Regions from separate parts of the Pseudomonas sp. Leaf58 genome, predicted to be linked through region 2. Evidence: predicted binding sites of a transcription regulator. Region 2 holds the regulator's gene; the other holds the start of a gene.
The links. Region 2 encodes sigma-54, which starts transcription at its own class of promoters, with help from an activator protein. Its sites were predicted from a motif close to ANTGGCATNNANNTTGCTNT; they were not measured.

Region 1: the regulator sigma-54 is predicted to act here: its motif matches at 9,535-9,554, upstream of flgB (flagellar basal body rod protein FlgB).

The regions. Positions count from the first base shown of each region.
Region 1 covers NZ_CP032677.1:3,821,303-3,836,009, reverse strand. Annotated here, with positions in the region: gene DV532_RS17835 (3-methyl-2-oxobutanoate dehydrogenase (2-methylpropanoyl-transferring) subunit alpha) at 1-961, opposite strand, end outside; gene bkdR (Bkd operon transcriptional regulator BkdR) at 1,160-1,645, shown strand; gene DV532_RS17825 (glutamine synthetase family protein) at 1,919-3,160, shown strand; gene DV532_RS17820 (MFS transporter) at 3,290-4,630, shown strand; gene DV532_RS17815 (flagellar brake protein) at 4,802-5,545, opposite strand; gene DV532_RS17810 (flagella synthesis protein FlgN) at 5,625-6,092, opposite strand; gene flgM (flagellar biosynthesis anti-sigma factor FlgM) at 6,142-6,456, opposite strand; gene flgA (flagellar basal body P-ring formation chaperone FlgA) at 6,616-7,368, opposite strand; gene DV532_RS17795 (chemotaxis protein CheV) at 7,446-8,375, shown strand; gene cheR (protein-glutamate O-methyltransferase CheR) at 8,425-9,252, shown strand; gene flgB (flagellar basal body rod protein FlgB) at 9,601-10,011, shown strand; gene flgC (flagellar basal body rod protein FlgC) at 10,014-10,457, shown strand; gene flgD (flagellar hook assembly protein FlgD) at 10,473-11,177, shown strand; gene DV532_RS17770 (flagellar hook-basal body complex protein) at 11,209-12,966, shown strand; gene DV532_RS17765 (hypothetical protein) at 13,039-13,227, shown strand; gene flgF (flagellar basal-body rod protein FlgF) at 13,560-14,300, shown strand; gene flgG (flagellar basal-body rod protein FlgG) at 14,349-14,707, shown strand, end outside.
Region 2 covers NZ_CP032677.1:1,015,920-1,030,626, reverse strand. Annotated here, with positions in the region: gene DV532_RS04825 (HAD family hydrolase) at 1-236, shown strand, start outside; gene lptC (LPS export ABC transporter periplasmic protein LptC) at 245-817, shown strand; gene lptA (lipopolysaccharide transport periplasmic protein LptA) at 804-1,328, shown strand; gene lptB (LPS export ABC transporter ATP-binding protein) at 1,329-2,054, shown strand; gene DV532_RS04805 (RNA polymerase factor sigma-54) at 2,229-3,722, shown strand; gene hpf (ribosome hibernation-promoting factor, HPF/YfiA family) at 3,802-4,110, shown strand; gene ptsN (PTS IIA-like nitrogen regulatory protein PtsN) at 4,123-4,587, shown strand; gene rapZ (RNase adapter RapZ) at 4,590-5,444, shown strand; gene DV532_RS04785 (HPr family phosphocarrier protein) at 5,464-5,736, shown strand; gene pmbA (metalloprotease PmbA) at 5,870-7,216, opposite strand; gene yjgA (ribosome biogenesis factor YjgA) at 7,325-7,846, shown strand; gene tldD (metalloprotease TldD) at 7,908-9,347, opposite strand; gene DV532_RS04765 (carbon-nitrogen hydrolase family protein) at 9,350-10,201, opposite strand; gene DV532_RS04760 (YhdP family protein) at 10,210-14,025, opposite strand; gene rng (ribonuclease G) at 14,114-14,707, opposite strand, start outside.

The DNA of each region.
Region 1 (14,707 bases), 2.6 Mb from region 2:
ATTTGGACGGGTCGTCCGAAGTCGAGTGCGGGCCGGCACGGTAGGTAACCCACTCGATCAGGCAGGGGCCCAGGCCACGGCGGGCGCGCTCGGCAGCCCAGCGCGAGGCGGCGTACACGGCGACGAAGTCGTTGCCGTCAACCCGCAGCGAGGCAATGCCGCAACCCACGCCACGGCCGGCGAAGGTGGTGGACTCGCCACCGGCAATGGCCTGGAAGGTGGAGATTGCCCACTGGTTGTTGACCACGTTGAGGATCACTGGGGCGCGGTACACGTGGGCGAAGGTGAGCGCGGTATGGAAGTCCGACTCGGCGGTGGCGCCGTCGCCGATCCAGGCCGAGGCGATCTTGGTATCACCCTTGATTGCCGACGCCATGGCCCAGCCGACTGCCTGCACGAACTGGGTCGCCAGGTTGCCGCTGATGGTGAAGAAGCCGGCTTCGCGTACCGAATACATGATCGGCAGCTGGCGCCCCTTGAGCGGGTCGCGCTCGTTGGACAGCAGTTGGCAGATCATTTCGACCAGCGACACTTCGCGGGCCATCAGGATGCTTTGCTGGCGGTAGGTGGGGAAGCACATATCGCTGCGGTTCAGTGCCAGGGCCTGGCCACTGCCGATGGCTTCTTCGCCCAGGCTCTGCATGTAGAAGGACATTTTCTTCTGGCGCTGGGCAACCACCATGCGGCTGTCGAAAATCCGCGTCTTGAGCATGGCGCGCATGCCTTGACGGAGGACTTGCGGATCGATGTCTTCGGCCCATGGGCCTTGCGCATCGCCTTGCTCGTCGAGCACGCGGATCAGGCTGTAGGACAGGTCGGCGGTGTCGGCAGCATCGACATCGACAGGGGGTTTACGGGCTTGACCTGCATCGTTCAGGCGCAGGTAGGAGAAATCGGTCTGGCAGCCTGGCCGGCCGGTGGGCTCGGGCACATGCAAACGCAGGGGGGCGTACTCGTTCATGCTTTTTACGCTCGCTCGGGTATTTGTTTTTGTGAGCTTTGAAGCGGCCGCCGCTGAATACCGGCTTGTGACTGGTAAGTCAGCGTCCCCTACATCTTAGTGGCCCGGCAGGAGAATTTTTCTCTCAAGTTGATTGCCTTTACCCAGCAGGGAGGATAAATATTCCGCATAAACACAATAAACCGGTGATTTTGTCTCATGCGCAAACTCGATCGTACCGATATCGGCATTCTCAACAGCCTGCAGGAAAACGCCCGCATCACCAACGCCGAGTTGGCACGCTCGGTGAACCTGTCGCCCACGCCTTGTTTTAACCGGGTGCGGGCCATGGAAGAGTTGGGGGTGATCCGCCAGCAGGTGACCTTGCTGTCGCCCGAGGCATTGGGGCTGGACGTCAACGTGTTCATTCATGTGAGCCTGGAAAAGCAGGTCGAGCAGTCGTTGCACCGCTTCGAGGAAGAAATTGCCGAACGGCCCGAAGTGATGGAGTGCTACTTGATGACCGGCGACCCGGACTACTTGTTGCGGGTGCTGTTGCCGAGCATCCAGGCGCTGGAGCGCTTTCTCGACTACCTGACGCGCTTGCCGGGGGTGGCCAACATACGGTCGAGCTTTGCCTTGAAGCAGGTGCGTTACAAGACTGCCTTGCCATTGCCAGCCAATGGCATGACCTTGCACGAATAGCGATCTCCTGTGCGGGCCCTTTCGCGGGTAAACCCGCTCCTACAGGGGCCGACAGGCTTCGAATACTGCGCCGCAGCTGTAGGAGCGGGTTGACCCGCGAAAGGGCCAGCACAGGCACCAAAGAGGGTGCTTGATATTTTAAACACCGCCAGCCTATGTTGTTGTCAGGCTATAACAACAAGGACAAGCGTCATGAGCACCGCTCAGCTCCAGGGCATCGATGAAATCGAATGCGTCACCCCCGACCTCAATGGCGTCCCCCGGGGCAAGGTGATGACCGCCGAAGGCTTCCTCGAAGGCCGCCGCCTGCAGATGGCCAGGGGGGTGTTGTTGCAATGCATCATGGGTGGTTACCCGCCGGCGAAGTACTATGGCAGTGACGATGGCGACCTGGCGCTGGTGCCCGAGCCGAGCCAGGTTCACCGCCTGCCCTGGAGCAGCGACGGCCGAGCGCTGGCCATTTGTGACGCCAACGAGCTCGATGGCCGGCCTTCGGCATTGTCCACCCGTGGCCAGCTCAAGGCGGTGATCGCCCGTTACGCGGCGCTGGGCCTGGCACCGGTGGTGGCGACCGAGCTCGAGTTCTTCGTCTTTGCCCCCAACAGCGACCCGCAGCAGCCGTTTCAGCCACCGGTTGGCAGCGATGGCCGCCGTGAACTCGGCCATTCGGCGTTCAGTGTCAGCTCCAACAACGGCCTGCGCCCGTTCTTCAAGGAGGTGTACCAGTGCATGGCCGCGCTCGGCCTGCCGCGCGACACCTTCATGCACGAAATGGGCGTTAGCCAGTTCGAGATCAACTTGCTGCACGGCGACCCGTTGCTGTTGGCCGACCAGACGTTCCTGTTCAAGCACCTGCTCAAGGAAGTGGCGCTCAAGCATGGCCTGAGCGTGGTGTGCATGGCCAAACCGCTGGCGCGCACACCCGGCAGCTCCATGCACATTCACCAGAGCCTGGTGGAGGTAGGCAGCGGGCGGAACGTGTTCAGCGACGAGCAAGGCTTGCCCACTGCAACCTTTCACCATTTCATCGGTGGCCTGCAAGCGTGCATGGCCGACTTCACTGCGCTGTTCGCGCCCAACGTCAATTCTTACCAGCGCCTGTGTCACCCCTATGCTTCGCCGAACAATGCCTGCTGGTCCGAGGACAACCGTGCCGCAGGCCTGCGCATCCCGGCCAGCGCGCCGGTAGCCCGGCGGGTGGAAAACCGCCTACCGGGCGCCGATGCCAACCCGTACCTGGCCATCGCTGCCAGCCTGGCCGCCGGGCTGCATGGCATCGAGCAGCGCTTGCAGCCATCACCGGCCATCCAGGGTGAATTCCAGGTGCCGGAGCACTTGAGCCTGCCGTGCACCCTGCATGCCGCGCTGGAGCGGCTCAAGCACAGCACGCTGGCGCGGGAACTGTTCGGCAGCGAGTTCATCGAAGGCTACATCGCCAGCAAGACCCTGGAACTGACCGATTTCTTCGACGAAATCACACCGTGGGAACGCCGGGTGCTGGCGGCACAAGCCTGATCGCGACACGACCGACACCGGGTGCGCCCTCCTAGCCCTAAATCGCAACCGGGGGCCTGCACCAGGCGGTTTTTACCCTTATGCTGCTAGCACCCAACCGCCACCTGACCAGGGAGCTTCACGGGACGTATGCGAAATGTATGGAAGCCTTTTCAGTCGTTGTATTTCGCCGCGCTGATGATGTTGATCGGCTCAGGCCTGCTCAGTACCTACCTGGCCCTGCGCCTGGCGGCCGACCATGTCGATAGCCTGTGGGTAGGTGCGTTGATGGCGGCCAACTACTTTGGCTTGGCGGTCGGCGGCAAGGTCGGCCACCGGCTGATTGGCCGGGTCGGGCACATCCGCGCCTATGCCACCTGCGCCGGTATCGTCTGTGCTGCGGTGCTCGGCCATGGCATGACCAATTGGCTGCCAGCCTGGGTCGGGCTGCGGATCATCGTTGGCCTGGGGATGATGTGCCAGTACATGGTGATCGAAAGCTGGCTGAACGAGCAAGCCGACGTGAAGCACCGTGGCGCGGTGTTCAGCGGCTACATGATTGCCTCGTACCTGGGGTTGGTGCTCGGCCAATTGATCCTGGTGGTGCACCCGCAACTCGGCCCTGAACTGCTGATGTTGGTAGCGATGTGCTTTGCCCTGTGCCTGGTGCCGGTGGCGATGACTCGGCGCATTCACCCGGCGCCGCTGCGGCCGGCGCCGATGGAGCCGAAATTCTTCATCAAGCGCGTGCCGCAGTCGCTCAGCACGGTGCTGGGTTCGGGGTTGATCGTTGGCTCGTTCTATGGCCTGGCGCCCTTGTATGCGTCCAGTCAAGGCATGACGACTGAGCAGATTGGTCTGTTCATGGGTAGCTGTATTTTCGCCGGCTTGTTGGTGCAGTGGCCGTTGGGGTGGTTATCCGACCGCTACGACCGTGCGGTGCTGATCCGCAGCGTGGCAATAGGCTTGGCCTTGGCCGCTGCCCCGTTGGCGATACTGCCCAGTGTGCCGTTGGAGTTGCTGTTCGGCATCGGCTTCCTGATTTCGCTGTTGCAGTTCTGCCTGTACCCGCTGGCGGTGGCGTTTTCCAACGACCATGTGGAAAGCGAGCGGCGGGTGTCGCTGACGGCGATGCTGCTGGTGACCTATGGCGTGGGCGCGTGCATCGGGCCGCTGGCGGCGGGTGTGCTGATGAAAGTGTTGGGCGCACAAATGCTGTATGCCTTCTTCGTGTTCTTCGCGCTGGTGCTGGTATGGCGCATCCGGCCGAAGGCGGTGACCGGGCTGCACCAAGTGCAGGACGCGCCGCTGGGCCACGTGGCGATGCCGGCGGCCGGTTCGCCGTTGTCGGCGGCGCTGGACCCACGGGTGGATGAGCAGACAGTGCAGGACATGATGCAGGCGCCGGTGGCGGCGGAGGATACCGAGGCGGAAGAGAAGGGGGCTGAAAAAGAGCCTGAGCCGGAAGGTGAGGTCAGCAAATCGGTGTAAACCTGTACCGGCCTCTGTGCGAGTAAGCCCGCTCCCACAGGGTCCCGAGCAAGCCTGACGATAGCGCCGCCCTTGTAGGAGCGGGCTTGCCCGCGAAGAGGCCAGCACAGGAACAGCACAAACAAAAACGCCACCTCGATAGGTGGCGTTTTTGCATTATTGAGCCGACGATCAATAATCGTCCTTGTCGAACCGCCGCGCCTCACGCTGCAACTGGTACACAAAGCTTTCGATCTTGCGCTGTGCCTGCCCACTGAGGTTATGGAAGCGCACACCGGCAAAGGTGGTGTTGATCCGCTCTTCATAGTGCAGGTGACGCAACTCGACCATGGTGTCGACCAGGCCCAGCGGGTTGCTGGCCTTGAAGCGCTCGTACACCTGGCCCAGTTGCAGGCGCTCCTCGACATTGCCCTCGAAGCGCAATTTGCAACCGGTGGCCGAAATGTCCAGCAGCTTGCCGCGCAGCGCGCCGTTGCCTTTGAGGTGGGCGCCATCGAGGATGATATCGACCAGCTGCGACAGCTTCAGTGCGGCACGGAAGGCGTTGCGGCGCTGGTGGTAGGTCATCTCCACGGGCATGGCGCCGCGGTAGCAGCGGTGGCCGTCGACTTCGCTGATCTTCAGCGCGTGGTTGCATTCCCAGGCGATGCGCACACCATCATGAAAGCCTTCGACACGGAAGTGTTCGCCGTTCTCGATGAACTTCTCGCCGTCGCGTGGGATCATCTCGTCCAGCGCCAGGGTGTTGCTGTCACGGTCTACATGCACCACATAGCTCTGGAAGCGCTGGCTGCGGTCATGGAAGGTGATGATCAGCGGGTCGTGGCTTTCCTGCAGTTGCCGCAAGTTGGCCGCAATTTCCAAAGGGGTGTTCAGCACCTTTGGCGGTTGCGGGGCATCGGATTCATTGAACACGGCTTATCGTTCTCCAGGCAAAAGCAACACACGCAAGTAACGGCATTTTGCCAGTATGTTCCGTGCCTTAATAGAAAAATCACACTTGGCTGAGGGCCCGTGGCTTGGCCAGCGGCGAGGTGCTGCCGCGGCTGTCATAGAGCGAGGGTGAATCGCCGCCCATGAGGATTCTGACCTGATTGCTGGTGACGTGTTGCTGCACCTGGATGATCCGGCCGTTGGTCTCATTGAGCTGTTGGCAGGCCTGCATCAACTGGCTGATCACGTCGAGCTGCTGCAGTAGCAGTTCGCCGTTCGGCGATTGTGCTGCCACGGCCTCTACCCCGGCGCGATTGGCGCTCAGGCCAAGGCTGGTGAGCAGGTTGTTACGGCGCAGGCCTTGCTGCTCCAGCAGCACGATCAAAGACTGCTTGCGGGCCAGGATGTTCTCCAGTGGCGCCATGTCGCGGCCATGCAGTGCAACGGCCTCTTTCTGCAAGAGATCGAGCAGTTCTTGCATCGGGGCAATGTCGTCTTCGATCAGTTGCAGCAAGGTGATGTCGTGCATGGCTAACTCTTGGTTTTTCTAGCGTCCATGAAGTCAGCGCGCCGAACGGTCAGCGCTGGGCTTCGAAATCGAGCAGTTTGCTGGCGACCCGGCCGGCATCGACCTGGTAGCTGCCGTCGGCGATTGCCTGTTTCAACTGGGCCACACGGGCGCTGTTGACCACCGGTTCGTCGCGCAGCTTCTCGCTGATCTTCTGCAACTGCTGGGCCTCTTGGCTGAGGTGTACCGCTTCTCCGCTGGCGCTGGTGTCTTTCACCGCGTCCTGGCTGGCTGCCGGTTTTTCGGCGCTGCCGGGCGCGCTGGTGCTGCGCACGCCGCCCGTGACGGACGGAGAGTTATTTAAACGACTGAAGTCGATGACCATGATCAGAAACCTCTGGGTATTTGGACGCTTGCCTTGTTTTCGGCCAACCCGAAAAAAACTTTAGGCACAAATGCACAGCCGCCTGTCAGCAAGCTCGCGAACCCGTTTCTGACACAGTTTAGGAAAAGCGCTTCCTCATCGCCAGTGCAATCCTTGTGGCTACATGCTCACCTCGACCTGGCCGGGCCCGGTTACCCGGGCCTTGACCACCCGCTTGGAGTTGAGGTTGCGTACTCGGATCTGCTCGCTGAGGCCGCCCTTGCTCAGTGCTTCGCCGGGCATGCGCACGCTCAGGCTGCCGCTGCGGGCGATGATCACCACGTGGTCGCCCTTGCGCACGACCTCGGCCTGTTCCAGGTGCTGCGGGGTAAGCACCTGGTCGATCACCGTGGGCCGCAGCATCTTCATGCCCACCGCTTGGTCCAGCTCGGTCAGAAACCCCTGGCCCAGGGTGCCGACGTCGCGCTCGCGCAAGGCCACGTCGCCTTCGCCCACCACGTTGTCGCGCTTGAGTGGGCGGGTCATCACCACCACATCCCGGAACAGCCGCACGGTAGCCGGCACGAACACGGTCCACGGTGCCGTGCCTGCGCAGCGCACCTTGACCGTCACTCGGCCCAACGGCTGGGCCGGGCTTTCCAGCGAGGCGTCCAGCTGCTGGCTGCACAGCGGCATGCGCAAGCGCGGGTCCAACGGGTTGACCTGGATCTCGTAGCGGGCGGCGGTGTGGGTGGTTGCCAAGTAATCTTCGACGGTGAATTCAAGAAACCCTTGGGTGACACCGATAAGCTGTTCAGGCAAGGTAAACGCGTCCGCTACCGTGCGAACGCCGGGCGCCAGCAGGCACAGCGTGGCCAGCGAGCCCGTCAGCAGGCGTGTCAATCGTCGGGAAAATGTCGTTTTCGTGTACATGACCCTCAAAAAAGCAAAGCCCGTGCCGACTCGCTACTTGAGTTGCAACGAAAGGCTGAAAGGTTAAGGAGTCTGGCATGGCGGGTGTTATGGATTCGGTCAACCAGCGCACGCAGCTGGTCGGGCAGAATCGCCTGGAATTGTTGCTGTTCCGCCTCAATGGCGAACAGCTTTACGGCATCAACGTATTCAAGGTCAGGGAAGTGCTGCAATGCCCTGCGCTGACCCTGCTGCCCAAGGCGCACCCGGTGGTGCGCGGCGTTGCCAACATTCGCGGGGCGACTATCCCGATCCTCGACTTGTCGATGGCCACCGGGTTGCGGCCGCTGCAGGAAGAAACGCGTAAAAGTTTCGTGATCATCACCGAGTACAACACCAAGACCCAGGGCTTTTTGGTGCATTCGGTAGAGCGCATCGTCAACATGAACTGGGAAGAAATCCATCCGCCACCCAAGGGCACTGGCCGCGACCACTACCTGACGGCGGTTACGCGGGTGGACAAGCGCATGGTCGAGATCATCGACGTGGAGAAGGTGCTGGCCGAAGTGTCGCCGTCGTCGGAGTCGGTATCGGCTGGAGTGATCGACGCCGAGGTGCAGGACAAAGCCGTGCTGCTGCGGGTGCTGACCGTCGACGACTCGTCGGTGGCGCGCAAGCAGGTCAGCCGTTGCCTGCAGACCGTAGGGGTGGAGGTGGTGGCGCTCAACGATGGCCGTCAGGCCCTGAACTACCTGCGCCAGCTGGTGGACGAGGGCAAGAAGCCGGAAGAAGAGTTCCTGATGATGATCTCGGACATTGAAATGCCGGAAATGGACGGCTACACGCTAACGGCGGAGATCCGCAGCGATCCGCGCATGCAAAAATTGCACATCTGCCTGCATACTTCGCTTTCCGGGGTGTTCAACCAGGCGATGGTCAAGAAGGTCGGCGCCGATGACTTCCTGGCCAAGTTCAAGCCGGACGACCTGGCCCAGCGGGTAGTCGACCGGATCAAGGCAGCGCATTGAAGCAGCCGGGGCATGCCCCGGCACCAGTGATTTAAAAGAGGCGGCAGTAGTGTCTACGGGTAATTTAGATTTCGAACAGTTCCGGGTCTTCCTGGAGAAAGCCTGTGGCATCCTGCTGGGCGAGAATAAGCAGTATCTGGTGTCCAGCCGTCTCAACAAGCTGATGGAACAACAGGGTATCAAGAGCCTGGGCGAGCTGGTGCAGCGCATTCAGGCCCAGCCGCGTGGCGGCTTGCGTGAGCAGGTGGTAGATGCCATGACCACTAATGAGACCCTGTGGTTTCGCGATACCTACCCGTTCGAAGTGCTGAAGAACAAGGTCATTCCGGAGTTCATTCGCAACAACCCCGGCCAGCGCCTGCGCATGTGGTCGGCCGCCTGTTCTTCGGGGCAGGAGCCGTACTCCATCTCGATGGCCATCGACGAGTTCGAGCGCAGCAACCTCGGCCAGCTGAAGATGGGGGCGCAGATCGTTGCCACCGACCTGTCCGGCACCATGCTGACCAACTGCAAGACCGGCGAGTATGACAGCCTGGCAATTGCCCGCGGCCTGTCCCAAGAGCGCCTGCAGCGCTACTTCGACCCCAAGGGGCCGGGGCGCTGGGCGGTCAAGCCGGCGATTCGCAGCCGCGTCGAGTTCCGCTCGTTCAACCTGCTGGACAGCTATGCCAGCCTGGGCAAGTTCGACGTGGTGTTCTGCCGCAACGTGCTGATCTACTTCTCGGCGCAAGTGAAGAAGGACATCCTGTTGCGTATCCACAGTACCTTGAAGCCGGGTGGGTATCTGTTCCTCGGCGCTTCCGAGGCGCTGAATGGTTTGCCGGACCATTACCAGATGGTGCAGTGCAGCCCGGGGATCATCTACCAGGCCAAGTAAACCAGAAGGCCGGCAGTGACAGTTGCCGGCCTTTTTGTTTGCCTGTGGTGGCCTCTTCGCGGGTGCCGTGCCGCCTTCAGGTCATGCACAAAGCCCTGTGGAGGCGGGTTCACCCGCGAAGAGGCGACAGCAGGAACAGCTGACGTCAATTTTTTGTATTGCCGCTTTTGCCGCCTGGTAATTGCCGCTTTCGCCGCGCCAGGCGGAAGGCCTTTGCCGCTTTTCTGGCATCACCCTGACACCACCCAGCCTCGCAAGCCCATGTTTTCGGCCTTTTCGGCGGTTGGCACAGCCCTTGCTATACCTTGCTCAACGAAATTCCGGTCAACCTCTGAAGGTTTCCCCGACATGAGCATCAGCTTCGACAAGGCGCTTGGTATCCACGAAAAGGCCCTGGGCTTCCGCGCCCAGCGTGCCGAAGTGCTGGCCAACAACATCGCCAACGCCGACACGCCCAACTACAAGGCGCGTGACATGGACTTTTCTTCGGTGCTTGCCGCCGAAACCAGCAAGCAGCAAAGCGGCCGCTTCGCCATGGACCGTACCAATAGCCGGCACATCGAAGCCGAAGGCTTGGCCATTGCGGCTGACGATACCCTCAAGTACCGCACCCCGCTGCAGCCATCGATCGACCAGAACACCGTGGATGCGCAGATCGAGCAATCGAACTACACCGAAAACGCCGTCGGCTTCCAGGCCAGCTTCACCTTGCTCAACAGTAAATTCAAAGGGCTGGTTTCCGCCCTGCGGGGAGAATGACCATGTCCCTTTCCAGTGTCTTCAACATCGCCGGTAGCGGCATGAGTGCGCAGAACACGCGCCTGAACACCGTTGCTTCCAACATTGCCAACGCCGAGACCGTGTCTTCGAGCATCGACCAGACCTACCGCGCGCGCCACCCGGTATTTGCCACCACCTTTCAGAATGCGCAGGCCGGCAGCAGCCAGTCGCTGTTCGAAGACCAGGGTGAAGCCGGGCAGGGCGTGCAGGTAAAAGGCATCGTCGAAGACCAGAGCACCCTGGAAGCGCGCTACGAGCCCAACCACCCAGCGGCGAACAAAGACGGCTACGTCTACTACCCGAACGTCAATGTGGTTGAAGAGATGGCCGACATGATCTCCGCCAGTCGCGCGTTCCAGACCAACGCCGAGCTGATGAACACGGCCAAGGCCATGATGCAGAAGGTCCTGACCCTCGGTCAGTGATAAGGAAACCAGACCATGGCAATCGATACCAACGGTGTGAACCTCAACGACGTGCTGGCAGCGTCGGGTGTAGGCACCAACACCAAGAAAACCACGGACACGGCGTCCAAGACCGGCAATGATTCACTCGGCAAAGATGCCTTCCTGCAACTGCTGGTCACCCAGATGCAGCACCAGAACCCGCTGGACCCGCAGGACAACGGTGAGTTCGTTGCCCAGCTGGCGCAGTTCAGCAGCTTGGAAGGCATTACCTCGCTGAACGAGTCGGTCGGTTCCATCACCAGCGCCATGGCCTCGTCGCAGGCCCTGCAGGCGTCGTCGTTGGTGGGACGCTCGGTGGTGGTGCAGAACGACAAGGCCGTGGTCGATACCAGCGAAAGCTTCAACGCGCAGTTCGTCGTGCCGCAAGCCATCAGCGAAGCGAAGATCACCATCAAGGACAAGGACGGCAACACCGTCAAGACCATCGAGGTGGGCGAGCAGAAAGCCGGCTATGCCGATTTCATCTGGGACGGCACCAACAACAGTGGCGAGAAAGTCGACCCGGGCACCTATACCTTCACCGCCAGCACCACCGTGGATGGCCAGTCGGTGCAGATGAACACGCTGTTGCCGGCCAAGGTAACCAGCGTCAGCTTCAGCGCTGCCGGGGAAATGGTGCTCAACCTTGCCGGCGTTGGCAAAGTGTCCCTCTCCGACGTGCAAACCATCGGTATCTAAGGCCCGCTAAAGCGGCAAAAGGAGCGAATTCATGTCTTTCAATATCGGCCTTAGCGGTCTGTACGCGGCAAACAAACAACTGGATGTCACTGGCAACAACATCGCCAACGTCAATACCACCGGCTTCAAGTCGTCGCGTGCCGAGTTCGCCGATGTCTACGCCGGCTCCAACCGCCTGGGCGTAGGCAAGAACCAAGTGGGTAACGGTGTGCGCCTGGCCGCCATTTCCCAGCAGTTCAACCAGGGTGATGTCAATACCACCGGTAATGTGCTGGACATGGGTATCCAGGGGCAGGGCTTCTTCGTGCTGTCGGACAACGGCACGAAAGTCTATACCCGTGCGGGTGCCTTCCAGGCCAGTAAAGACAACTATGTAATCACCTCTGATAACCTGCGGCTGCAAGGCTATGCCGCTGATGCGAATGGCAAGATCCAGAAGAGCGGCCTGACCGACCTGAAGATCGATACCTCGGCCTTGCAGCCCAAGCCAACCTCGCTGATCGATCAGGGTATCAACCTGAACTCGTCGGCTAAGTCGATTCCATTCCAGGTGTACGACAACACCAAGCCGCCGAGCATGGCTGCATTCAACCCGGCGGACCCGAGCACCTACCAGCGTGCGACCACCAGTACCGTCAATGATGTCGACGGTAACCCGCACACCCTGCAGCAGTTCTACCGCAAGACCGACACCAACGAGTGGACCATGTACTCCCTGATCGACGGGCGCAACCCGTTCGAGCCGGGCAGCACTACGCCGCTTGCCGGCAAGATCGAATACAGCAGCGATGGCACCATCAGTTCCATGGTGGCGGACACCGCCGGTGTTCCCAGCGGTGCATCGTACACCGTGAAAAACGGTGGCTTCAGCATCGATGGCTGGGTGCCTGCTGCTCAGGACCCTACCTCGGGTGACTGGGTGGCCAGCGGTGTTGCCGGTACCGTCCAGGACCAGGGCGTGACCTCGCCGGCGCTGGTGGCGAACAAGTCGTTCGACCCGTCCGACGATAGCACCTATACCCGTTCGTTCCCGACCAAGGTGTATGACAGCCAGGGTAACGAGCACACCATGGAGCAGTTCTACCGCAAGACCGGGACCAACGAGTGGACCATGTACACGCTGGTCGATGGGCGCAACCCGTTCAACCCGGGCAGCACCGAGCCACTGACGGGCACCATTGCGTTCAACAGTGATGGTTCGGTCAACTCGATGACGGCAGACAATACCGGTCACCCCGCCGGCACCTCGTTCACCGTCGTCAACAATACCTTCAGCATGGTCGGCTGGGTGCCGGCGGCCGAAGATGCATCGGGTAACTGGAGTGCCAATGGTGCGGTGGGTGATGCCGCTGGCATGAAAATGTCGATGGCCAGCACCACCTCCTACAACACCGAAACCGCGCGCATGTCGCAGTCCCAGGACGGTTATGCCACCGGTACCCTGTCCAATCTGAGCATCGACTCGACCGGTATCTTGTTCGCGACCTTCAGCAACGGCCAATCGCGTGCGATCGGTCAGGTTGCCCTGGCCAGCTTCGCCAACGAGCAAGGCTTGCAGCAAGTTGGTGGTACCCGCTGGACCGAGACCTACAACTCGGGCATCCCTGGCATCGATTCGCCGAAGACCGGCACCTTGGGGGCCATCGAGTCCAACTCGCTGGAAGGCTCGAACGTCAACTTGACGCAGGAGCTGGTGGAGTTGATCAAGGCGCAAAGCAACTACCAGGCGAACGCCAAGACCATTTCGACCGAAAGCACCATCATGCAGACCATCATCCAGATGGCTTAATGGTCGCTGGCTGGCGGTAAGCAGGCGAACCCCTTTCTTGTGAAGGGGTTCGTCGTTTTTGCAGGAGAGGTCATGCGCAAGCTGATAGTCGCATTGCTGGCTATGTTCTGCCTGTACCAAGTGCAGGCAGGCCCTGCGCCTTGGTGGCGTTGGGAGAGCAAAGTGGACGGGCGCCTGGTGTGTTCGCAATGGTCGCCGGGCGAGGGGTGGAAGCGCTTTGCCGGGCCTTACAACAATGCCCGTTGTCGCGATCATCTGTAGCCGATCACCTGGCCCTGTGGGGGCGGGCATGCCCGCGAAGCATCCAGTGCGGTGCCTGGCACCGGCTGCGCCGGTGTTCGCGGGCGCGCCCGCTCCCACAGAGGGCGGCTAAATCAGGTGAATCCCGCGAAGCAAGCTAAGAGGCTGGCAGCCCTTTTGCCGCCAGCGGCAATACGGCGCCGGATATCCGGCGTCTGGCCTGCTGGAGGTTTCCTCAAGGCCCTGTATTCAAGGGCTTTTCACGGGTTTTTACAAGTTGGTTCGGAACTTGCTTCCTAGCCCACATAGCAACGGCGAGCGGCAAACGACCGCCAGTGCAATGGAGGATGACTGTGGACAAGATGCTTTATGTGGCCATGACCGGCGCCAGCCAGAACGCGCTAGCGCAGAAGGCACACGCCAACAACCTGGCGAACATTTCCACCAACGGTTTTCAGCGTGACCTGGAGCAGGCGCGCTCGATGCCGGTGTTCGGCGACAGCTTTCCGGCGCGTGCCTTTGCCATGACCGAGCGCCCGGCCACCGACTTCAGCGAAGGCCCAATGGTGGAAACTGGCCGCGAACTCGACGTGGCAGTGACCGGCAAAGGCTTCATCGCCGTGCAGGCACCCGATGGCAGCGAAGCTTATGTGCGCACCGGTAGCCTGAACATCGATGCCCTGGGTGTGCTGCGTGCTGGCAACGGTATGCCGGTAATGGGTAACGGCGGCCCCATTGCGATCCCGCCCGAGCAAAAAGTCGAAGTCGGCGCCGACGGTACCATCAGCATCCGCTCCATGGGTGAAGACCCGCGGGTGATGGCCGAAGTCGATCGCATCAAGCTGGTCAACCCAGATACCAAAGGCCTGACCAAGGGCCTGGACGGCCTGGTCCACACCGGCAATGGCCAACCGGCCCCCGCCGACGTCAACGTGCGGGTGGTGTCGGGCTTTCTGGAGGGCAGTAACGTCAATGCCGTGGAAGAAATGACTTCGGTGCTGGCGCTGTCCCGTCAGTTCGAACTGCACGTAAAAATGATGAACGCGGCCAAGGAAGGCGATGAAGCCATGGCGCGTGTTTTGCAAATCGGCTAACCACATTTGAACGGGTGCCGTAAATCAGGCGCACGAGGAGAACACTAAATGCTTCCGGCTCTTTGGGTCGCTAAAACCGGCCTGTCCGCCCAGGACACCAACCTGACGGTCATCTCCAACAACCTGGCCAACGTCTCGACCACCGGCTTCAAGCGTGATCGCGCCGAATTCCAGGACCTGTTGTACCAGATCAAGCGCCAGCCAGGCGCGCAGTCCACCCAGGACAGCGAGCTGCCTTCGGGCCTGCAGGTCGGTACCGGTGTGCGTATCGTCGGCACCCAGAAAAACTTCCAGACCGGCAGCCTGCAGACCACGGAAAACCCGTTGGACATGGCGGTCAACGGCCGTGGTTTCTTCCAGGTGCTGCAGCCGGATGGCACCGTCTCGTACACCCGTGACGGTACCTT
Region 2 (14,707 bases):
CCGAACTGGGCCTAAGCTATGAACAGGTCGCCTACCTGGGCGATGACCTGCCTGACCTGCCGGTGATTCGCCGGGTCGGCCTGGGAATGGCGGTGGCCAATGCCGCACCCTTTGTTCGCCAACACGCCCATGGCGTGACCCAGGCTCGCGGTGGCGAAGGCGCCGCCCGTGAGTTCTGCGAACTGATCATGCAGGCCCAGGGCACCCTGGACGCTGCCAACGCCAATTACCTTTAAGGCTGCCCATGTCCAGCAAGAAAGTTCGCAATATCGCGCTGCTGGCGGTGATCGCCGCCGTGCTGGTAGCCATCGGCTACTGGAATGTCAGCCCGGAAAGCTTCCTCGACCAGCCGGTGGCCCAGGTCGATGAAAGCGCCATCGACTACTATGCGATCAATGCCCACAGCGTGCAGTACCTGCCTGACGGCAAGCTGCAATATGAAATGACCGCCGACAAGGTCGAACATATGAAGGCCAGTGAAATCACCTTGGTGACCACACCGGACCTGCACATGTACCGCGGTACCCAATACCCCTGGCACGTCCAGAGCGAGCGTGCCGAGGTAAACCCGGACGGCACCGAGGTCGAATTGATCAACCAGGTACGCGTTGCACGCACCGACGAAAAGCAACGCGAAACCATTATCACCAGCTCACGCATGACCGTATTCCCGCAGAAGCAATATGCGCAGACCGAGCAAGCCGTTAGAATCGACGGCGCCGGTGGCACAACCACGGGCAAGGGCATGAAAGCGTATTTGAAAGAAGGCAGGATGGACCTGCTCTCTAACGTAAGAGGACAGTATGAGGCTCGTTAAAACCCTCCCCCTTTTGCTCAGCCTGAGCGCTGCACTGGGAAGCGCGAGCGCCTTCGCCCTGCCGAATGACCGTGACCAGCCGATTCGTATTCAGGCCGACAACGCGCACCTGGACGACAAGCAAGGCGTGGCCACCTATACCGGTGACGTGATCATCACCCAAGGGTCGATGATGATCAAAGGCAATACGGTGACCATGACGCGCGCCACCAATGGTGACATCGACGTTGTCACCTCGGTAGGCAACCTGGCCTACTTCGAGCAGCAGCAGAGCACTGACAAGCCTGACAAGATGAAAGGCTGGGCGGTGACTATTCAGTACCAAGCACAGAAAGACACCGTGATCCTCACCGATCGCGCCAAGGTCGAGAACGAGGGCAACACCACCGAAGGCGAGAAAATCGTCTACAACACCAAGACCCAGGTGGCGACTGCCGGGCGAGGTGGCAACGTCACCCAACCACGTCAGCGTATCGACATGGTGATCCAGCCCAAGAAGAAGGCCGAGTAAATGGCAACCCTCAAAGCCCAGCACCTGGCCAAGAGCTACAAGGGGCGGCAAGTCGTACGTGACGTCAGCCTGTCGATCGACAGCGGCCAGATCGTCGGCCTGCTCGGCCCCAACGGCGCCGGCAAGACCACCTGTTTCTACATGATCGTCGGCCTGGTCCAGGCCGAGCAGGGTCGCGTACTGATCGACAACCTGGACGTCAGCCACCAGCCCATGCACGGTCGCGCCCGCGCCGGCATCGGCTACCTGCCGCAGGAAGCCTCGATCTTCCGCAAGCTGTCGGTGGCCGACAACATCATGGCTATCCTCGAGACCCGCAAGGACCTCGACCGCGATGGTAGGCGCAAGGAGCTGGAAAGCCTGCTGCAGGAATTCCACATCAGCCACATTCGCGACAACCTCGGCATGAGCTTGTCCGGCGGTGAACGCCGCCGCGTCGAGATTGCCCGGGCCCTGGCGACCGCACCCAAATTCATCTTGCTGGACGAACCGTTCGCGGGTGTAGACCCGATTTCGGTCGGCGACATCAAGCAGATCATCCATCACCTCAAGGCCAAGGGCATCGGTGTACTGATCACCGACCACAACGTGCGTGAAACACTGGATATCTGCGAAACCGCCTATATCGTCAATGATGGCCGGTTAATCGCCGAAGGCGATGCCGAAACCATCCTGGCCAACGACTTGGTTAAAGAGGTTTACCTGGGCCACGAGTTCCGGCTCTGACCCCAGCACGCGCCTGGAGTACTGGCGAATCGCCCTGAAACCGGGGTTAAGTTGTTACGGTACTCTAGGCAAACGCTACAATTTAAGGCATAAAACTTGCTTGATCTGGCGCCTCGGCGCCCTCGTGTAGTGGATGGCGCATGCGCGCCGGCGAACAAGGTATTAGCCCCAGCCATGAAACCATCGCTCGTCCTAAAAATGGGCCAGCAACTGACGATGACACCGCAGTTGCAACAGGCCATCCGCCTGCTCCAGCTCTCTACCCTGGACCTCCAACAGGAAATCCAGGAAGCGCTGGAGTCGAACCCGATGCTCGAACGTCAGGAAGACGGCGAAGACTTCGACAACAGCGACCCGATGGCGGACAACGCCGAGAACAAACCAGCCGCCGAAGCCCAGGACAACAGCTTCCAGGAAAGCACCGTCAGTGCCGACAACCTGGAAGACGGTGAGTGGGGCGAACGTATTCCCAACGAGCTGCCGGTCGACACTGCCTGGGAAGACATCTACCAGACCAGCGCCAGCAGCCTGCCGAGCAATGATGACGACGAGTGGGATTTCACCACCCGTACATCAGCCGGCGAAAGCCTGCAAAGCCACTTGCTGTGGCAGCTCAACCTGGCACCGATGTCCGACACCGACCGCCTGATCGCCGTGACCCTGATCGACAGCATCAACGGCCAGGGCTACCTGGAAGACACCCTCGAGGAAATCTGCGCCGGTTTTGACCCCGAGCTGGATATCGAGCTGGACGAAGTCGAAGCGGTCCTGCACCGCATCCAGCAGTTCGAGCCGGCCGGCGTCGGCGCCCGCACCTTGGGCGAATGCTTGCTGCTGCAGCTGCGCCAACTGCCCGCCAATACCCCGTGGATGAGCGAAGCCAAGCGCCTGGTCAGCGATTTCATCGACCTGCTTGGCGGCCGTGACTACAGCCAGTTGATGCGGCGCATGAAAATCAAGGAAGACGAGCTGCGCCAAGTCATCGAGCTGGTGCAAAGCCTCAACCCGCGCCCCGGTTCACAGATCGAGTCCAGCGAGCCTGAGTACGTAGTGCCCGACGTCATCGTGCGCAAAGACAGTGAGCGCTGGCTGGTGGAGCTGAACCAGGAGGCCATCCCGCGCTTGCGCGTCAACCCGCAATACGCCGGGTTTGTGCGCCGCGCCGACACCAGCGCCGACAACACCTTCATGCGTAACCAGTTGCAGGAAGCGCGCTGGTTCATCAAGAGCCTGCAAAGCCGCAACGAAACCCTGATGAAGGTCGCCACGCAGATCGTCGAGCACCAGCGTGGCTTCCTCGACCACGGCGACGAAGCGATGAAACCGTTGGTACTGCATGACATCGCCGAAGCGGTGGGCATGCACGAATCGACCATTTCACGGGTTACCACGCAGAAATACATGCACACACCGCGCGGTATCTACGAACTGAAATACTTTTTCTCCAGCCACGTCAGCACCTCCGAAGGCGGAGAGTGCTCGTCCACGGCGATCCGCGCGATCATCAAAAAACTGGTTGCAGCGGAAAATCAGAAAAAGCCATTGAGTGACAGCAAGATCGCTGGTTTACTGGAGGCACAAGGCATCCAGGTAGCCCGTCGCACCGTCGCCAAGTACCGCGAGTCCCTCGGCATTGCACCGTCGAGCGAGCGCAAGCGACTGATGTAGCCCCTGAGATGAGCCACAGCGTTTGCGGGGCAGGTGCAAGACCTGCCTCTTTATGCACGGGCAACAAAGGAGAAGCTGTATGCAAGTCAATATCAGTGGACAGCATGTAGAAGTCACCCAACCACTGCGCGATTACGTGCTTGAAAAACTCGCTCGCGTGGAAAGTCACTTCGATAAGATCACCAACGTGCAGGTCATCATGAAAGTCGAGAAGTTGCAGCAGAAGGTCGAGGCGACCCTGCAGATTCCCGGCGGCGAAGTGGTTGCCAACGCCGAACACGAAGACATGTATGCAGCGATCGACGCCTTGGCTGACAAGCTCGACCGCCAACTGAAAAAACACAAGGAAAAACAGCAAAGCCTGCTGCAAGGTGCAGCTGCCCGCTGATCCCCCTCATCCATGATCCGACTTGAAACCATCCTGACCCCCGGCCGTTCCCTCGTGAACGTGCCGGGCGGCAGTAAGAAGCGCGCCCTGGAAAAGGTCGCCACCGTCATCGCCGACCAAGTGCCAGAACTGGAGATGCAAGACGTCTTCGAAAAATTGGTCGCCCGGGAAAAGCTCGGTTCGACCGGTTTCGGTAATGGTATCGCCATTCCGCACTGCCGGCTTGAAGGTTGTTCTGCTCCGGTCAGCGCCCTGCTGCACCTGGAAGCACCTATCGACTACGACGCCATCGATGGCGCGCCTGTGGACCTGCTGTTCGTACTGCTGGTGCCAGAAGCCGCCACCGATGCCCATCTGGAACTGCTGCGCCAGATTGCCAGCATGCTCGATCGCAAAGAGGTGCGTGATCGCCTGCGTGCGGCCACCAGCAGCGAGGCCCTGTTCCAGGTTGTCCTGGACGTACAGAACGAGCACTGAACATGCGCCTGATCATCGTCAGCGGCCGGTCCGGCTCCGGCAAGAGCACCGCCCTCGATGTCCTGGAAGACAACGGTTTCTACTGCATCGACAACCTGCCTGCCGGGCTGCTACCGCAGCTGGCGGAAAGCGCGCTGATCAACACCGAGCTGCAGCAACCCAAGGTCGCCGTGTCGATCGACGCGCGCAACCTGCCCAGCCACCTGACGCGCTTCCCCGAACTGCTTGAAGAAGCCCGTGCCCGGCATATCCACTGCGACGTGCTGTACCTGGATGCTGATGAAGACACGCTGCTCAAGCGCTTCTCGGAAACCCGCCGACGCCACCCGCTGACCAATGCCAATCGCTCGCTGGCAGAGGCGATCCGCGTGGAGAGCGACCTGCTGGGGCCGATTTCCGACCTGGCCGACCTGAAGATCGACACCACCAACCTGAACCTTTACCAGTTGCGTGATTCGATCAAGCTACGCCTGCTCAACCAGCCCGAGCCTGGTACCGCATTCCTGGTCGAGTCGTTCGGTTTCAAGCGCGGCATGCCGGTGGACGCAGACCTGGTGTTCGATGTGCGCTGCCTGCCCAACCCCTACTGGAAGCCCGAGTTGCGCGAGCACTCCGGCCTTGAGCAACCGGTAATCGACTACCTGGCTGCCCAGCCGGATGTCGAAGACATGTTCAACGACATTTCCAGCTACCTGCTCAAGTGGCTGCCCCGCTTCGCCGCCAGTAATCGCGCCTACGTCACCATCGCGATTGGCTGCACCGGCGGCCACCACCGCTCGGTATACATCACCGAACGCCTTGGCCAGTTGCTGCAGCAATCCCTGAAAAACGTCCAGGTCCGCCACCGCGACCTCTAGCCCAAGGATCCGCCCCACCATGCCCGCCCGTGAAATCACCATCATCAACAAGCTGGGGCTGCATGCTCGGGCGGCAGCCAAGTTTGTCGGCGTTGCCGGCCGTTTCCCCTGCCAGGTGCGGGTTGGTCGTGCACCGGACAAGCTGGTGGATGGCAAAAGCATCATGGCGGTTATGATGCTTGCGGCCGGCAAAGGCACCCAGGTGCACCTGCATACCGAAGGCGAGCAGGACACCGACGCCATGGACGCGCTGGTCGAGTTGATCAACAACTTCTTCGACGAAGGCGAATAAGCGAGCGCGTGTCTGCGAACACCGGCGCAGCCGGTAGCAGGCACCGCGTTGGTTTCTTCGCGGGCATGCCCGCTCCTACATCCAACGTTGTAGGCGCGCGCGTGCCCGCGAAGGGGCCGGTACTGGCAGTAGACTAGCTACCGGCAACCGTCATTCGCTCAATCAACACCGACCCCGTGTGGATATTGCTGCGGGTCTCCAGATCGCTACCGATCGCGACAATCTGTTGGAACATGTCTTTCATGTTGCCAGCAATGGTCACTTCCTGCACCGCGTGCTGGATCTCGCCATTTTCCACCCAGAACCCCGCCGCGCCACGGGAGTAATCCCCCGTCACCATGTTCAGGCCATGCCCCATCAGTTCGGTTACCAGCAGCCCGCGGCCCATGCGCCGGATCAGCGCCGCCTGATCTTCGACACCATGGCTGACAAACAGGTTATGCACGCCGCCGGCGTTGGCGGTGCTTGGCAGCCCCAGCTTGCGCCCGGAATAAGTACCCAGCAGGTACGACACCAGCTCGCCCTTGTCGACGAATGGCTTGGCATAGGTCGCCAGGCCGTCACCATCGAATGCCGCACTGGCCAGTGCACGCGGAATGTGCGGGCGCTCGTCGAGGGTCAGCCAGGCGGGGAACAGGCGCTGGCCGAGGGTCCCCTCAAGGAATGACGATTTGCGGTACAAGTTGCCACCGGAAATGGCCGACAGGAAGCTGCCAAACAGGCCACCAGCCAGCTCGGCCGAAAACAGCACCGGCACCTCGCAGGTCGGCACCGGCCGCGCACCCAGCCGGCTGGCGGCACGTTGCGCAGCACGCACACCAATGCTGCGAGGGTCGGCCAGCAGGTTGCCCTGGCGGTTCACGTCGTACCAGTAGTCACGCTGCATCTGCCCATCGCCTTCGGCGATCATCACGCAGCTTAGGCTGTGCCGGGTCGACGCGTAGCCACCGATGAAGCCATGGCTGTTGCCATACACGCGACAGCCCTGGTGGGTATTGAAGGTGGTGCCATCGGCGTTGAGGATGCGCGGGTCGGCGTCGAACGCCGCCGCCTCACAGGTCAGGGCCATCTCGATGGCCTTCTCGGGCTCCAGATCCCAGTCGTGGTACAAGTCCAGGTCTGGAATCTCGCGGGCCATCAGTGCCGCGTCGGCCAGGCCGGAACATTCGTCCTCGGAAGTATGCTTGGCAATTGCCAAGGCTGCGGCGACGGTTTCACGGATCGCTTCAGGGCCGCTGGCCGAGGTGCTGGCCGACCCCTTGCGCTGGCCGACATAGAGGGTGATACCAAAGCCCTGGTCGCGGTTGAACTCAACCGTTTCGACCTCACGCTGGCGTACTGTGGTGGACAAGCCCTGCTCCAGCGATACTGCCACTTCGCAGGCGCTGGCCCCCTGGCGGCGCGCTTCGGCGATGATCGCCTCGACCTGCTCCTGCAATGCTGGCAGGTCTTTTGGACCTACGCTCTGGACTGCACTCATGGTTCTCTCCACTCAAATTCTGCGTTCGGCGAGGGTCATTCTACGACCGGGCCGGACAAGCGGCCCCCGACTGGTTATCATGGCGGCGATTTCTAGCGGACTGCCACCATGGTTGATTCAAACGACGACGCCTTCGACGGCGAAAAAAGCAAAACCCAGATCAAGCGCGAACTGCATGCGCTGGTCGAACTCGGCGAGCGCCTTACCACGCTCAAGGCCGATACCCTGGCACGCCTGCCGTTGACCGACGAGCTGCGCAAGGCCCTGGCCGAGGCCAGCAAGCACACCGCTCATGGTGCCCGCAAACGCCACATGTCGTTTGTCGGCAAGCTGATGCGCGTGCAGGACCTGGATGCCATCCACGCCTTGCTCGAGCAGATGGACAGCTCGACCCGCCAGTACAACGAGCGTTTCCACGGCCTAGAGCGCTGGCGTGACCGGTTGATCGATGGTAACGACGAAGACCTCGAGCGCTTCGTTAACGAATACCCGGAAACCGATCGCCAGCAGATGCGCTCGCTGATACGCCATGCCCAGCACGAGAAGGCGCGGAACAAGCCGCCTGCAGCTGCGCGCAAGGTGTTCAAGTACATCCGCGACCTCGACGAGTTGCAGCGCGGGTTGCGCTGAGCCTTGTCGTGAGGCCCTGTGGGAGCGGGCTTGCCCGCTCTCACATCGGCCCCCGAAGCCATCACGCCCCAGTACCGCCTACGGTAATTGCATCCAGCTTCAAGGTAGGCTGGCCCACCCCGACTGGCACCGACTGCCCGTCCTTGCCGCACGTCCCTACCCCGCTGTCCAGCGCCAGGTCGTTACCGACCATCGATACCCGGCTCATTGCCTCCGGCCCATTGCCGATCAGGGTCGCGCCCTTGACTGGTGCGGTAATCTTGCCGTCTTCGATCAGGTAGGCCTCACTGGTCGAGAACACGAACTTGCCACTGGTGATGTCCACCTGGCCACCGCCCAGGTTGGCGCAGTAAATACCCTTCTTCACTGACGCGATGATTTCCTGCGGGTCGCTTTCGCCGGCACGCATGTAGGTGTTGGTCATGCGCGGCATCGGCAGGTGCGCGTAGGATTCACGCCGGCCGTTGCCGGTCACCGCCATGCCCATCAGCCGCGCGTTCAGCTTGTCCTGCATGTAGCCCTTGAGTACACCGTTCTCGATCAGCGTGGTGCACTCGGTTGGGGTGCCTTCGTCATCGACGCTCAGTGAGCCACGGCGGCCTTCCAGCGTACCGTCGTCGACGATGGTGCACAGCTTCGATGCTACCTGCTGGCCAATCCGGCCACTGAACGCCGAACTGCCTTTGCGGTTGAAATCGCCTTCCAAGCCGTGGCCGACAGCTTCGTGCAGCAGTACGCCCGACCAGCCCGAACCGAGCACAACCGGCAAGGTGCCGGCAGGCGCCGGGATCGCCTCCAAGTTAACCAGCGCTTGGCGCAAGGCTTCCCGGGCATAACCCATGACCTTTTCCTCGGTGAAGAACCGGTAGTCGGTACGCCCGCCACCGCCGTGCCCGCCGCGTTCGCGACGGCCGTTTTGCTCGACGATGACACTGACATTGAAGCGCACCAGCGGGCGCACATCGGCAGCGAGGCTGCCATCGGCCGCAGCGATCAGAATGCGCTCCCAGACCCCGGCCATGCTCACGCTGACCTGCTGGATACGCGGGTCCAGGGCGCGCGTAGCGACGTCGACGCGCTTGAGCAGCTCGACCTTCTCGGCGCGGGTCAGCACCGCCAGCGGGTTATCCTGGGCATACAGCGCAGCCACCTCCTGGCTACGGAAAGCCTGCACGGTGCCGTTTTGCCCGGCGCGGGAAATTGAACGGGCGGCGCGGGCGGCGGAAGTCAGCGCTTCGAGGTTGATTGCGTTGCTGTAGGCAAAACCGGTCTTTTCACCGGACTGGGCGCGCACGCCCACGCCTTGGTCGAGGTTGAAGCTGCCCTCTTTGACGATGCCGTCTTCCAGCGCCCAGGTTTCCGAAATCTGGCCCTGGAAATACAGGTCGGCGGCGTCGATGCCGGGGCCGGCCAACTCACCCAGCACGCTCTGCAGGCTGTCCAGGGTCAAGCCGCCTGGGGCCAGGAGCTGCTCGCTGACGGTGGATAACATCTGGCTCATAGTCACTCCGAGGTGTGCGCAGGCCGCAACGCGCCCTGCGAGAAAAAGCGCCGGTGCGATACCACCGGCATGCGCGCCCGGATGGACGCCTGTTCGTCAATGTCGCGCTCGGCGAGCAGTACCGCTTCGCCTTGCGCTTGTTGCGCGACGATACGCCCCCAAGGGTCGACGATCGCCGCATGGCCATGGGTTTCCCGTGGGCCGGGGTGGGTACCGCCCTGCGCCGCAGCCAACAGATAGCACTGGGTTTCGATAGCACGGGCACGCACCAGCACCTCCCAGTGCGCCGCCCCCGTTACCGCAGTAAAGGCAGCGGGCGCGGTGATCAGTTCCGCACCGGCAGCACGCAGTGCGCTGTACAGTTCGGGGAAGCGCAGGTCGTAGCACACGCTCAGCCCGAGCCGCCCCAGCGGTGTATCGGCCACCACCACCTGGGCACCATGGGCGTAGTCGTCAGACTCGCGGTAACGGCCACGGTTGTCGGCAACGTCCACATCGAACAGATGCAGCTTGTCATAGCGTGCCGCCACCTCGCCGTGCTCGTCGATCAGCAGCGAGCACGCATGGGCCTTGGCCTCGGGCTGGCCAATCGGTGGCAAGGGCAAGGTACCGGCGACAATCCATAACTTGAGGTCGCGGGCGGTCCGTTTCAACCATGGCAGGATCGGCCCAGCGCCCAATGCTTCGGCGCGGCCGATGGCAGCGGCGTCCTTGCGGCCCATGGCAGCGAAGTTTTCTGGCAGCACGGCCAGGCGTGCGCCGCCGAACGCGGCCTGCTCCAGCAGAGCACCGGCACGCTGCAGGTTGGCCAACACATCGTCCTGGCTGACCATCTGGATTACCGCTGCCTTCATGGGCACTCCTAGCGGGATTTCTCGAAAGGTTTCACAAATGTGATTCTAGGCTCTTTCCATGGTCCTTCGACACGGTAGTTCACACTGGCAAAGCGCGACACGCGGTCACCGATCAACCGGTCAACCAGGAACAGCGCCCCACCCACGGCCGGCGCGCCAACGATCAGCGCCGCCAGCGGCAGGTTGTTGGTTACCGGCAAGGTCACCTGCAAATTGGCATCGACCCGGTCACGCACCATGTCCAGGGTGCCATCGAGCTCGAAGTTGCTCGACGGGCCGGTCACGCTGATCGGCTCGCGGGTCACATAGACGCCGCTGCTGGCAACCAGCAAGCCTTTGACCCGGTCATAGGCCAGGCCTTTGTCGAACAGGTCGGAGAAGTCCAGGCGCAGGCGCCGACCGATAGAGTTGAAGTTGAGCAGGCCAAACACCCGCAGCGCCTGAGCGCTGCCTTCGACCTCGACGAACTGGCCGGTGCGCAGCGCCGCGTCCATGCTGCCGGAAAACCGCTCCAGGCTCACCGCAGCCGGCGAGCCAGGCCAGCGACCATCGACATCCAGGCGGAAGTCACGGCTGGTCACGGTCGGGGCAAAGCCCCAGGCCTTGAGCACATCCGCCAGATTCTTGCCGTCCAGGCGCCCTTTGTACCAACTGCTGGCGCTGCCCGGCTGGCCTTCCCAGCCGCCACCGCCATCGATACGCAGGCCTTTGAAGTCAAGGTCGATATCACTGGCGGTAACGCCCTGCGCAGTCGGCCGCAGCTTGAGTGACGCGCTGCCGAACAGGTCATCGCCGCGGTACAGTTTGTCGATGCTCAGGTCCAGCGCCGGTACCTTGCGCGGATCGAACGAGGCCAGCGGGTCCGGGCCCTCTTCAGCCTGCTTTTCTGCAGCGCTGGCAGCGGGCAGGCGCAGGGTTTGCAGGCGCACGACCATGGGCGCGGTTTTGGTATCCGGCAGCCGGGCATTGCCGATGACTTCCTTGCTATCGAGGCGCAAATCCCAGGCCGCGCCGCCGCGGGCCAAGCGCACCACAGCCTGGTTCAGGTCCATGCCAAACGCTTTCAACTGGCCGATGCTCAGGTCGACGCTTTGCAGGTTCTGCCGAGCACTGCCGCCCGGGTCGTCGCCAGCCAACCGTGCCGCCTGCTCTTGCCAGGGCGCCAGGTCCAGCGCCTCGAGGCGCCCGCGCACCCGCAGGCCTTGGGCGCCAGGCACCTGGGCGTCACCTGCGCCCAGCAGCAACTCGCCACGGCCCTGGTTCAGCTTTTCGGCCGGCGCAGCGTAGGCAAAGCGGGCAAAGTCGCTGTACGCAGCATCAAAGCGCCGCTCCGCGCCCTGCAGGTTCATGCTAAAACGGCTGTCGCGGGTTTCTGCTGCTGTTTTGCCGAACGGAGCCGGCAGGTCGATGGCCAGGCCCTTGAGGTTGGAGGCGACGCTCAGGCGGTTATCCCGGCTACCAAGGCTGACCTGCAATTGGTACGGCAAGTCGCCGGAAGCCGGCAGGGCCTGGTTGAACTGCAGCCAGTCGGTCAGCGCTTTGAGCGGCACTTGGCCATTGGCGTTGATGCGGGTCTGCATCTGCCCTGGCTGGCCTTCGGCGGTGATCTGCGCTGTCACCGGCTTGCCGAAGGCCTGCAGGCTGATGCCCTTGCCGCTCAGGCCCTTGTCGAAATCGAAACTGAAGTCGCCCTTCAGGCGGCTCAACTCCAGGCTCGGCGGCGCGACCTTCAAGCGCGCATCATGGGTGGCGAAGTCCACCAGCACTTTCGGCCGCTGCCCGTGGGCCAGCGGGATGTCGAGTTTGAGTTTACCCTTGAGCGGCCCCTCGCCTTCCCAGCCGGCGAAGATCTCGCCCGTGCCGATAGGGGCTTCCCTGAGGATTTTCAAGCCATCGCCCAGGCCGCCGTCAAAGTCGCCATCGAGGTACAGGTGGCTGTGCTGGCCCTCGTCGACATGCGGGATATTGACATTCACATCGCTGACTTTGGTGTCGAGCAGTACGCCACGCTGGGCCTTGATGCGCACACCGCTGTCCTCGATCAACACATCGCCATCCACGTGTTGCACCTGCGGCCAGCCCGGCTGGAAATCCAGGGCCGCATCACGCACCTTGAAGAACAAGCTGATGCTGCGGGCTTCCGGTGCAACGCCATGGTTCAGCGAGCCTTGGTACTGGAAGTAGCCTTCGTCCACCGTGCCTTTGACGATGGCGCTGCGCAGCCATTCGTCGAGGGCCGGGCTGAGCACCTCTGGCAAGTACTTGGCCGTGTAGCGGCCATCGCCCTCGGTCAGGCCAACGCGCAAGTCCATGTAGTCTTCACGGCCTTCGTCGAACAACAACCGAATGAGGAAGTCACCGGCGATCTTGCCCTCCTCGCCCAGCACCTTCAGGTAGGGCGCAACCAGGGTAAAGCCTTCCTTGTCCAAGGCCCAGGTCAGGCGCGCATTGGCCTTTTGGTAATGCCAGGGTTTGGCGAAGATTGGGTACAAGTGCAGCATGAAGGCGTCGGTATCCAGGCGCAGTTCACCGTGGCCCAGGTCACCGCTGATGCTGCCGCTGACATTACCGGCAGCTGGGGCATTGTGATACGCATCAAAACCGACCTTCTCCAGGTTGGCTTCGAACTGCAGACGCTGGTCGCCTTCGGCCTTGGGCCGGGCCTGCAACCGCACATTGCGCAGCGCACCGGTCACTTGCAGGCCATCGATCACGGCCATGACCTGGTCCGGCAGCGGCGCCAAGGCATGGATCAACGGGGTCAAGGGCGTGAGGTCGAGGCGATCGGCCTGCACCTGCCAGCGTTCATCGGCAGCGTTTTCGCCAGGACGCTGCTGCAACTGCAGGTGCGACTCCCAACGAGTTTTGCCGATGTCCATGGCCAGGGAGTCGAGCACCACATCGAAGCCTTGATCGCGGCGCTGGAACCAGGCTGCTAGGGCCAGGTTGTTCAATTTGACAGCCTTGCGCCCGGCATAGGCGCCTTGCAGCTCAGGTGCATTGAGGCGTACCACCGCCTGCTGCAACTGCCCCTTGCCCCAGTCGACCCAAAACTCGCCGCCTGCACGCAATGCATTAGCTTGCCACTGGCCCAGCAGGCGTGGCGGTAGCCAGCGCGCCCAGTCACTCTGGGGCAGGCTCAGGTAGGCTTCGACCTCACCGTCGCGCCAGGCATCAGCCGACGCACGGCTGCGCAGGCTCAGCGCCAGGGGCTGGCCATCGGGCAGGGTCGCGCGCAGATCCAAGGCCTGCCGCGAAGCCCCGGCCTGCAAGCCGGCGCTCACATAAGTCAGCGTCAGCGGGTCGCGCTGCCAGGGGTGCAGGGTAACTTGGCTGTCGAACACATCGATGCGGCCCAGCTGGCGTAGGCGCTGTAGCAGCGCAGCAGGGTCGAGCGGCGTGTCGTCCTTCTTCGGTAGGCCTTCGAGCTGCCAGGCGCCCTGCTCGTTCTCTCGCAGGATCAGTTGCAGGCCGCCCAGTTGAATGCGTGCCAGGCGTACTTCACGGGCAGTAAGGCTGGCCCAGACGTCGGGTACCACCTTGACGTCGTCCAGGCGCAGCGCCGTTGCCCCCTCGCCCAATTGCAGGTCGCGCACCTGCAGCACCGGCGCCAGGCCGCTCCAGCGGCCTTCCAGCGCACCGACGTGCACCGGCAGGCCCAGCGCTTGTTCAGCCTTGCTTTGCACATCGGCGCGATACTCGGCCACCAACGGCACCAATTCGCGGCCCAAGCTCACATACAGCGCCACCAGTACCGCCAGCAGAGCGCAAATGCCCAGCCCCCAGCGGGTCAAGGCAACAAGAACGCGAGTCAGACGTCCCATAGCCGTGGCCCTCCAAGTCGTTTATCCATGATGGCCGGTGATGCCGCTTTTGCCAGCTCGGCCCACCCGCACCGCGTTTCAAAAAGCCTCAGAGCAACACCACATCGTACTGTTCCTGCGAATACATCGACTCGACCTGGAAGCGAATGGTTCGGCCAATGAAGGCTTCCAGCTCGGCCACATTGCCAGACTCCTCATCCAGCAGCCGGTCGACCACCTTCTGGTTGGCAAGCACGCGATAGCCCTCAGCCTGATAGGCTCGCGCCTCGCGCAGGATCTCGCGGAAGATTTCGTAGCATATCGTCTCAGGGGTTTTCAGCTTGCCGCGCCCCTGGCACGCCAGGCACGGCTCGCACAGCACCTGCTCCAGGCTTTCCCGCGTGCGCTTGCGGGTCATCTGCACCAGGCCCAGTTCGGTAATGCCGATGATGTTGGTCTTGGCGTGATCGCGTTCCAGCTGCTTTTCCAGGGTTCGCAGCACCTGGCGCTGGTGTTCTTCATCTTCCATGTCGATGAAGTCGATGATGATGATGCCGCCGATGTTGCGCAGGCGCAGCTGCCGGGCGATAGCAGTGGCGGCCTCGAGGTTGGTCTTGAAGATAGTCTCTTCAAGGTTGCGGTGGCCGACGAACGCACCGGTGTTCACATCGATAGTGGTCATCGCTTCAGCCGGGTCAACCAC